Cellulophaga algicola DSM 14237: one gene and its partner. The protein of the gene in region 1 binds, or shares a complex with, the protein of each later gene. Links are inferred from orthologs where the notes say so. Each region holds a gene or a part of one and is shown in the gene's direction. Other genes may lie near its edges.

Region 1 (6,192 bases):
GCAAAGTCCGCCGTAAATTTCACTTTATTAACGAAATCTAAGAAATCTCCTGGACCATAATCCATTATTAAGCTTCCTTTTAAATCAGATTCTTTAGACTTTATTTCTAATGAATCGAAGGTCATTTGCTCTTTAGTATATTTAAATGAAGTAGCCATATGTACCACTTCCAAATCGCGTTTACTCTTAAACGCTAAATTCTGTATATTGGTAGTAACCTCAGGGCCTAATATTTTTAAAGCCTCTGCATCAATACTTAAATCGGTAAAATTTAAGACATCAGAATTTTCTAAATTTTCATCTATAAAAGTGAATTTACTATTTTCGATTACCACATCTGTTGCCGTAAACAAAAAAGGTGGTGTTGCTGGATCTCTTGGCTTACCATCATCTAGTTTATCAATAAAGACATTGATATTAGAACTGGTTTCACCTTTATACGTTTTTAGCTTAAAATTAAGGTCATCAATTGTAATTTTCCCAAATTCCAAATCTCCATTAATAAGATTTTTAATACTCAAAATTGAAGTATTTAGCTTCTTAACATAAAAAAGTGTGTCTTTTTGGTAATCTCTAATAAACACACCTTTCAAATCTGTATCCCAAGTAATAAAAGAAACTTTAAGCTTATCTAAAGAAATATCTGTTTTATACTTGTCGTTAATAGATTTGGTAACCTTTTCTGCTAATGAAGTCTGTACTACTGGGAGCGAAAAAACAAGCGTCGTCAAAACACAGATAATAAAAATTACCAGCAGGAAGCGAACTATTATTTTAACCAGTTTTTTGATAGGACTATTATGTTTTATCTTTGCACTCCAATTATTATTCCAATTTACATGGAAAACGAAACAATTTATATACTTGCCATTGAGTCTTCTTGTGATGACACTTCTGCTGCTGTTTTACACAACAATAAAAGACTCAGTAACGTGGTCGCAACACAAAAAATTCATGAAGAATATGGCGGTGTTGTTCCTGAACTTGCGTCAAGAGCACACCAACAAAACATAGTTCCCGTAGTTCATCAAGCGTTAGCTAAGGCAAATATCGATAAAAAACAGTTATCCGCCATAGCTTTTACACGCGGACCTGGACTTATGGGTTCATTATTAGTAGGAACCTCCTTTGCTAAGTCCTTAGCACTGGGTTTAAACATCCCATTAATTGAAGTAAATCATATGCAAGCGCATATTTTAGCGCATTTTATTGAAGAAGAAAATACTAAAAAACCAGCGTTTCCTTTTTTAGCAATGACAATTAGCGGTGGTCATACCCAAATTGTGCTTGTACGCGATTATTTTGATATGGAAATTCTAGGTCAGACTCTTGATGATGCGGTAGGCGAAGCTTTTGATAAATCTGCCAAAATATTAGGGCTACCTTATCCTGGTGGTCCATTGATTGACAAGTATGCGCAATTAGGGAATCCTAAAGCTTTTCCATTCCCTAAACCCAAAGTAGGCGAACTAGATTTTAGCTTTAGCGGTTTAAAGACCAGCATTCTCTATTTCTGTCAAAAAAAGGTAAAAGAGAACCCTAATTTCTTAGTAGAAAATAGAGATGATATTTGCGCCTCTATACAATACACCATAATAGATATTTTAATGTCTAAGCTTAAAAAAGCGGTAAAACAAACTGGCGTAAAAAGAATTGCAATAGGTGGTGGTGTTTCTGCAAACTCAGGGATCAGAAAAGCCTTAGTAGATGCAGAACAGCGATACGGATGGGAAACGTTTATTCCTAAATTTGAATACTGCACGGATAATGCTGCGATGATTGGCATAGTTGGGTATTTAAAATACAAAAAAAAGCTATTTTCAAATCAAGACATCAGCGCGAAAGCTCGTTATGTACTTACTGATTCTGAAAAATAATGGCCTATAACGAATACCTCTCTAAACGTATTGAAGCATCTTTTGCCTATTTTCCTAAGGAAATTTCTAGTGAGATTATTCCCAAAAGAATGTTTGGCGGCATTGCTTTTCTATACAAAGGAAAAATGACGATTGGCGTTATAAAACAAGATTTAATGGTCCGAGTGTTGAGCTCAAAAATGGAGGATATTTTAAAAAAAGAATATGTTCGTCCTATGGATTTCACAAAGAAACCGATTAAAGAATTTATTTACGTGAGTTCTAATGGCATAAAAACAGAAGAAGAATTACAATTCTATATCGAGCTTGGTCTAGAACACGCGCTAACTAAAATTTAATACAACCAAAAGCATGCAACTTTTTTACAATCCAGATATAAATCAAGATACCCCTGAGTTTATTTTTCCGACCGAAGAGAGCAAACACATTGTAAAAGTACTCCGAAAAAAAGAGGGCGACATACTACATCTCACCAATGGAAAAGGATATCTTTTTGAAGCTGAAATTTTACGCGCAGATTTACGCAAATGTGCCGTAAAAATAATTAAAGAAACTTATCATAAAAAAAATAGTCCAGCATTACATTTAGTAGTAGCGCCTACAAAAATGAACGACCGTTATGAATGGTTTTTAGAAAAAGCAACAGAAATTGGCGTTACAGAAATAACTCCTATTATTTGTGATAATTCAGAACGGAAAGTTTTAAAATTAGACCGTATGGAAAAGGTCTTACAGGCTGCCATGAAACAGTCGCTACAGTTTCATAAGCCAATATTAAATGAACCAATTAGTGCCAAAACATTTATAGAACAAAACAACCCCACCCACCAAGAAGAGCAACAATTTTTTATAGCTCATTGTGAGGAAACTGAAAAAATAGATTTAAAAGAGCGTTTAATACCTAGCCATAACGCCCTTATACTTATTGGTCCAGAAGGAGATTTTAGTACTTCTGAAATAGAAATAGCATTAAGATTAGGCTATAAGCCCGTTTCTTTGGGTGAAAACCGACTCAGAACAGAAACAGCGGCTATTTTTGCTTGTGCCACCATGAAATTAATCAACTAAGATAAGATCAAACATAAAAATACTGCCCTACCTATTTACACTTATTTTAGTAGCACCCGTAATATCAAGCGCACTGTTTTCAGCAATAAGTACTAATGAGATTTTTTCGTTTGGAAGTACACTATCAGGGATTTGAATAGCTTCGCTATTGTTCGTTTTTAGATTTAAATACTTTTCTGCAACGACTATATTACTATTTACTAAGGTTCTATTTCTATTTTCACCACGTTTCACTTCGGTAACTCTCTTATCTAAAACCAATACGACTCTCAGTTTTTTATTAGACAAATCTCCCGTAATCTCATAATCAAAATTAATTGTATTCACACTAGCCTTTACATAAGTAAGAGTAAGCTTATTACTAGGTTTTATTTTTTTATATGTATTGATATTTGCATACATTTCTGATGAATTAGACCCTACAAAATGCGTTACGCCGTTCACTACCACTTGCGGCGTATAATTACTCCTATTTTTAAATTTATAATTATAGGCCGTTTGTTTTTTTGTATAGATAGCTTTACTAAATGGATCTTTCCAGCCTATATAATTCCAATAATCTACATGATAAGATAACGGTATAACTTCTTCACTAAATTCTTTTTTCACTTGATCTAGCAAAACATCTGCAGGTGGGCAACTAGAGCACCCTTGTGAAGTGTACAAGGCTACAACCACAACACCTTGATTTTTATTAACAGGTAAATTTACCGACTCTACTCCGGGATTAAATGCAATTTTAAATGATGTAATCGCAAAACTTATTAAAAGTAATCCTAAAATTATCCCTTTATTCTTCATAATATTTTAAATTTGAAACTATACAGAATGTCGATTTTACATGAAAGTACTTACCCTTTTAGTTATTTTTATTAGTTTTTTAACAACGAACGCACAAGAAATCGCAATATTAAAGTATAATGGCGGCGGAGATTGGTATGCAAATCCTACAGCATTACCTAACTTAATTAAGTTTTGCAATACCAATATTGGCACTACGCTAAATGAGAAACCAGAAATCGTAGAAGCAAGCAGTCCTGAGTTGTTTCAATATCCTTTTCTACATATGACGGGTCATGGTAATGTGTTTTTTTCTCAAGAAGATGCAGACAACCTAAGAACCTATTTATTAGGCGGAGGATTTTTACATATTGATGACAATTACGGTATGGAACCGTATTTACGAAAAGAACTCAATAAAGTTTTCCCAGACAAAGAACTTGTAGAATTAAGCGCTGAAAATGCCATCTTTGAACAAACCTATAGTTTCCCAAAAGGCTTGCCTAAAATTCATGAGCACGACGGAAAAAGACCGCAAGCTTTTGGTATCTTTCACGAAAACAAACTCCTACTACTGTTTACTTTTGAAAGTGATTTAGGTGATGGTTGGGAAGACCCTCAGGTTCACAATGATCCTGAAGAAGTACGACTAAAGGCACTGCAAATGGGTGCCAATATTATTCAGTATGTTTTTAAAAATTAAGTAATGACTTCAAAAATTATATCAAGTGGCATTTTAAGAGCCCTAGGCATCATAGCCGCTATCTTACTTACCTTGTTCTTCCTTTACAAAATACAATCTGTTATAGCGTATTTATGTATCGCTGCAGTAATTGCATTAATAGGCAGACCTATCGTAATTTTTATCCGTAAACGTTTAAAAGCTCCTAATACTGTAGCCGTAATTCTTACTATGGTTTTAATGGTAGGTTTATTATCTGGAATCATTGCATTATTTATTCCATTGCTCACCGAACAAGGGAAAAACTTATCACTATTAGACATTAATCAACTACAAGAAAATATCAACGATTTATACAATCAGGTTACGCAATATTTTAGTTCTTCTCCAGAGAAAGTAACCAAAATGTTAGAAGAATCTCATCTCGAGAAAAACATATTCGAAGGCTTAGATGTAGGATTTATTCCGAATTTTTTAAATACCTTTTTAGATGTTTTAAGCACAGCTAGTATTGGATTATTTTCTGTTCTTTTTATTTCATTCTTCTTTCTTAAAGATAGCAATCTTTTGCAAAACGGACTCCTAATGTTCATGCCAAATGAAAAAGAGGGGAAGATGAAAAACTCTATTTTAAAGATAAACGATTTACTTTCTAGGTACTTTGTTGGACTCCTTATCCAGTTGTTTATTCTATTTGTTATCTATACCATTACCTTGCTTTTAGTAGGTATCGAAAATGCCATTGTAATTGCATTTTTATGTGCCCTATTTAACATCATCCCTTACATAGGACCAATCATTGGTGGCGTGCTTATGATTGTACTTACTATGACCACAAATTTAGATGCTGATTTTAGTACGATAATCTTGCCTAAAGCAGGCTACGTTGTCATAGGATTACTCATTGGACAGTTGATCGATAATTTCTTTTCGCAACCCTTTATTTTCTCTAACAGCGTAAAATCTCACCCTTTAGAAATATTCTTAATCATCATCATAGCTGGCTTATTATTCGGAATCGTAGGAATGATTGTCGCCGTACCTGGATACACTGTACTTAAGGTAATATTAAAAGAATTTTTATCTGAAAATAAGATTGTAAAATCACTCACCAATAACTTATAGTATCACTTTGAATAAAAATATATTAAATACTGGTGTTCAAGAATTTATATCTAAAAATTGGAATACTGACATCATGTCAGTATTACTTAAAAAACAACAATTTACAGCAGTAACTCAAAAAGAGCTCGTAGAACAGCTAGAGGCCAAAAAAAAGTGCAAAGAAAAGCTCTTTACTTGGTTTAACACTCCTAAAACTTACTACCCTAATAAATTGAATATTGAGCAAACCTCATCGGAAAATACTGCCCAATATAAGGCAAATTTAGTGAACGGAAATACATTGCTAGACCTTACTGGAGGCTTTGGTGTAGACAGCTTCTTTTTTAGTCAAAAAATCAAAGAAGTTTACCATTGTGAATTGGATAAAAATCTCTCTGAAATTGCACGCTATAATTTTGATATTTTAGGCAAAAAAAACATTAGCTGTATTCCTGAAAATGGATTGGATTTTTTAACAAAAACGAATTTGGATTTGGACTGGATTTTCATAGATCCTTCCCGAAGAAATGATGCTAAAGAAAAAGTGTTTTTCCTATCGGATTGCCTCCCGAATGTTCCAGAGAACTTAGCACTTCTTTTTTCAAAATCTAATCATCTTCTAATTAAGACTTCTCCTCTATTAGATTTTACGATTGGCATCAATGAACTGAAATTCGTAAA
Region 2 (4,507 bases), 1.2 Mb from region 1 along the record:
ACAAAGAATCTTTACATGTATTTAATGCACAGTATGCAGTGACGCAACAAGATTTAAAGCGTACGAAAGAGTTAGTAGATGCTGGTGTTGTAGCTCGTGGAGATTTATTAGAAGTTGAAGCAACAGCAGCAACACAAGAGCAACAAATAGTAAATGCAGAAAATTCAATCATAATCTCTAAAATTAATTTAGCACAGTTGCTACAAATTACCGCATATGAGAATTTTGATATTGTCGATGAATCTTTTGAAATTCCGCCATCAGAAGTATTGACTAATTCTCCAAAAACGATATATGACAAGGCATTGATCTTTAGAAATGATATTAAATTATCAGAGATGAATGTAGCTATAGCAGAAAAAGATTTAAAAATAAGCAAAGGAGCTTTGTTACCTACTTTGGGAGCTTTCTTTAATTATAATACTAGATACTCTAGCCAACAGCAGTTTGATGCCGGTTCTGGTCAGTTTTTTAGAGATAGTTTTAAAGACCAATTATGGATCAATGATGGTATTTCTTATGGAGCACAATTAAATATTCCTATTTTTAATGGCTTTACAGTAAAGAATAATATCAAACGATCAAAAATTGGTATTGACAGAGCAAAGAATCAGTTAGAGCAAGATAAGTTAGCTCTAGAAACCACAATTAATCAAGCATATGTGGATGTAAAAAGTTTTGCTAAGGCCTTTGAAGCGGCAGAAAAAACCGTTGAAGCAAGACGTTTAGCCTTTGAATATTCTAAGGAACGTTTTGATGTAGGTTTAATGAACTCGTTTGATTATAGCCAAGCACAATCTAGGGTAGATGACGCAGAAGCACAATTGATACGAACAAAATATGATTATATTTTTAGACTTAAAGTATTAGAATTTTATTTTGGAATGCCAATTACATTAGATTAGAAGGTAAACGAAACACGATACTATAAGATTCATAATTCATTATGGATCTTTTTTTTTGTTTTAAATTTGGTTGTTGCATGTATCTTTGCAAGTATTATGGCAATATTATTAAACTTAGAAACGGCTACGACAAATTGTTCTGTGAGCATAGCTGAAAATGGAGCGCTTTTAGCAATTAAAGAGTTTGACAGCGCGGCTTATTCTCATGCAGAGCAACTACATATATTTATAGAAGAAGTTTTGCAAATAGCGTCGCTGAATCTAAAAGATTTAGATGCTATAGCGGTAAGTAAGGGTCCTGGTTCTTATACAGGCTTGCGTATAGGTGTTTCTGCAGCAAAAGGATTATGTTTTGCACTTGACCTTCCTTTAATTTCTATACCAACATTGGAAAGTATGGCTTATCAGGCCCATGTTAATGATGTAAGTTTTGTAATACCTGTTTTAGATGCCCGCCGTATGGAAGTGTATTCTTCCGTTTTCAATCATGATTTAGAAGAAATTAGAGAAACCAAAGCAGAGGTAATTGATGAAAATTCATTCCGTGATTACGCGGAAAAAGGTAAGGTGCTAATTTTAGGGAGTGGAGCTCAAAAATGTAAAGAGACTTTAACGCACGCTAATTTTAGTTTTGAAACTACGGTTGTGCCTTCAGCAAAAGAAATGGCAATGCTCTCTAATAAAAAGTTCAAAGAAAACAACCTTGAAAATGTTGCCTACTTTGAACCTTATTATTTAAAAGACTTTATCGTATTAAAGAAGAAAAAGGCTTAGCGTTATTTATTGTATTGTACTACTTGTGGGAATGGAATTTCAATTCCTTCCGCATCAAATCTAAGTTTAGTTTCCTCCATTACATAGAAGTGTGCTTCCCAGAAATCTGAGTTGTTGGCCCAAAAACGCAACGTAAGATTTACAGAGCTTTCTGCCAATTCATCCACATAAACTACTGGAGCTGGATCTTTGAAGATAGTTTCATAATCTGCACAAATTTTTAAAAGGATTTCTTTTGCCTTTTTTAAATCTGAACCATATCCTATTCCAATAGAAATTTTATCTCTACGAGTATCTTGCGCATTGTAATTGGTAATGTTGTTATTAGATAATTGACCGTTAGGAACAATAACAATTTGATTCCCGAATGTGCTTAATTTTGTCGTAAATATTGATATTTCTTTCACGGTACCATCTACTCCTTGAGCAGCGATAAAATCGCCAACCTTAAAAGGTTTAAAAATTAAGATAAGTACGCCTCCAGCAAAATTAGCTAGTGATCCTTGTAATGCTAAACCAATAGCAAGACCAGCAGCACCAATTATAGCCACCAAAGAAGAAGATTGTACGCCTAATTGGGTAATAACAAGTACAAATAAGGTTATTTTTAACCCTATGCTTATAAGGCTTTGTAAGAAGCTTTCTAAGGATGGGTCGTAATCTTGCTTTATAAAGAATTTACGAACCATTTTATTAACCACTTTAATAAGCCATAAACCAACTATAAAGATTAACACAGCAAGAATTAAATTAGGAAGTGCTCCCCAAATCCATTTTATTGCATTGTCAACATGTTCTTGATAATCTGTAAGTTTCTCCATGTAATTTTTTAATTCTATTCTACATTCTTTTCACCGCAAAGGAACTTCATCTAAAACTAATATCCTATCGTATTATTGGATTACGGCAAAAGTTGTATTATTAGCGTCACTTATACGGTTATTCTAATTTTAAAGCATAAAAAAAGCGCATACAATGCGCTTTTAGTACTTTATAGAATAAAACAAATTACTTTATTTCAAAAGTGATTTTTACATTTACTCTAAACTCTTTTACGTCACCGTCTTCCACAGAAGCACTTTGTTCGTTAACATAAACAGAGCGTATGTTTTTAACGCTTTTTGATGCTTGAGATACTGCTTTTCTTGTTGCGTCTTCCCAGCTTTTTTCTGAATTTGCTAATACTTCAATTACTTTTAAAATTGCCATAATGATTTTTAATTTTGTGTTTCTTTAAAAGTAAGAAATTTCAAATCGAATGACGAATATATGTAGGAAAAATATTTAACAGCGTAAGTTTTAGCCGTTAATAGCTACAACATTCTCAACGTGATCTGCCATCATATTTTTAAGCATGCTTTCTATTCCGTTTTTTAAAGTATACGTAGACGAAGGGCAACCGCTACAAGCACCTTGCAAAATAACATTTACAGTTTTAGTCTCTTTATCGTATGATTTAAACATGATGTTACCACCATCACTAGCAACAGCGGGCTTCACATACTCTTCTAAAATATCAATTATTTTTTTAGAAGTATCATCAAGGTTTGCATCTTGAAGTTGTGTTTTTGGGGCTTCAGCTTTTTTCTTTACCACACTTTCGGCAGAAACCACTTCAAGTCCATCGGCTATGAAATTTCTAATTAATTCTCTAATATCAAAGGTCACTTCATTCCAGTCTGCAACTTCATATTTAGTAACAGATGCATAATTCTCATCAAAGAAAACTTCTTTTACAAAAGGAAAATGAAATAATTTCTTTGCTAATTCTGAATCTTTAGCTTCGTCAATATTTTTAAATTCAAAAGCCGTAGGTACAATTGTTTTATTAGAAACAAACTTCATCACAGCAGGATTAGGAGTGCTTTCTGCGTATACTGTTGCAGGTACTTTTTTAGGGTCTTTATCTTCGAAAATAACGGGTTCTCCGCTATTTAAATATTCTACTAATTGCTGAGCAACTTCATCTTTAACATCATCCCATTCTACAATGCTAAAACGCTCTAAGGCAATAAAGTTAGCAGAGATATAAACAGTTTTTACAAAGGGCAAATAAAATAATTGTTGTGCTAGTGGTGAGTTTTTAGCTTCATCAATATCTTTATATTCGTAGTTATTGCTTTTGGTGATAAAGTGGTTCGTATCGAACTTAAGTATGGCCGGATTATTAGTTTCTACAATAGTTATCGTAAACTCTTTCATCTTAATTTTATTTTAGGAGCAAAAATACAAAGTAATTGCCACTATAGCTATATATAATAATGTTGTATTTATATCGTTATACTTTATATTTAGAAAAACTAGAACACACCACTCTTTAAACATTTAAATGAAAAGGATTTATTTTTCAGTACTACTCCTGCTAATTTTTGTAGCCCCAACTAAGGCTCAAGAAGGCATCCCTGTTTATTTTGATTACTTATCGGATAATTATTATTTAGTTCATCCTTCTATGGCCGGTATAGGAGAAGGTGGTAAAGTTAGACTTACAGCTAGAAAACAATGGTTTAGTGTTGATGATGCCCCTAATTTGCAAACTTTAAATGCACATTTTAGAGTAAGTGAAAAAAGTGGCGTAGGCGCTATAATTTTTAATGATGCAAATGGTTATCACTCACAGACGGGTGTTAAATTTACCTACGCGCACCACTTAAAATTTGGTGGTGATGGACGTACTTTAAATCAGCTTTCTTTTGGACTAAGTGGTACTATGTTACAGAGTAGTTTAGATGAAACGGAGTTTAGGTCAGTAACGCCAGATCCTGCAATTGTAGGGTCTAGAATAAGTGCTACTTACTTTAATGCAGATTTAGGAATGTCTTATAATT

The links. The genes of interacting proteins can lie anywhere in the genome.
Region 2: the proteins of tsaD (region 1) and tsaB are in contact, whole or in part, in a solved structure (PDB 4WQ4), measured with the Escherichia coli proteins. The link is inferred for Cellulophaga algicola DSM 14237 from one-to-one orthologs.

The regions. Positions count from the first base shown.
Region 1 is NC_014934.1:3,550,247-3,556,438, reverse strand. Bases 1-2,858 are described here. They hold tsaD (tRNA (adenosine(37)-N6)-threonylcarbamoyltransferase complex transferase subunit TsaD), read left to right. Parts: upstream 1-839; coding sequence 840-1,877; downstream 1,878-2,858. Other genes in these bases: CELAL_RS15510 (16S rRNA (uracil(1498)-N(3))-methyltransferase), read left to right, coding at 2,229-2,858; CELAL_RS15515 (TfoX/Sxy family protein), read left to right, coding at 1,877-2,215; CELAL_RS15525 (translocation/assembly module TamB domain-containing protein), read right to left, coding at 1-731. Also shown: more of CELAL_RS15510, read left to right, coding at 2,859-2,945; CELAL_RS15505 (DUF1223 domain-containing protein), read right to left, coding at 2,973-3,746; CELAL_RS15500 (DUF4159 domain-containing protein), read left to right, coding at 3,787-4,428; CELAL_RS15495 (AI-2E family transporter), read left to right, coding at 4,432-5,532; CELAL_RS15490 (THUMP-like domain-containing protein), read left to right, coding at 5,540-6,192.
Region 2 is NC_014934.1:2,398,131-2,402,637, forward strand. Bases 1-2,840 are described here. They hold tsaB (tRNA (adenosine(37)-N6)-threonylcarbamoyltransferase complex dimerization subunit type 1 TsaB), read left to right. Parts: upstream 1-1,001; coding sequence 1,002-1,679; downstream 1,680-2,840. Other genes in these bases: CELAL_RS10400 (TolC family protein), read left to right, coding at 1-905; CELAL_RS10410 (mechanosensitive ion channel family protein), read right to left, coding at 1,682-2,500; CELAL_RS10415 (dodecin family protein), read right to left, coding at 2,688-2,840. Also shown: more of CELAL_RS10415, read right to left, coding at 2,841-2,888; CELAL_RS10420 (NifU family protein), read right to left, coding at 2,979-3,881; CELAL_RS10425 (PorP/SprF family type IX secretion system membrane protein), read left to right, coding at 4,009-4,507. UniProt on the Escherichia coli protein: Required for the formation of a threonylcarbamoyl group on adenosine at position 37 (t(6)A37) in tRNAs that read codons beginning with adenine.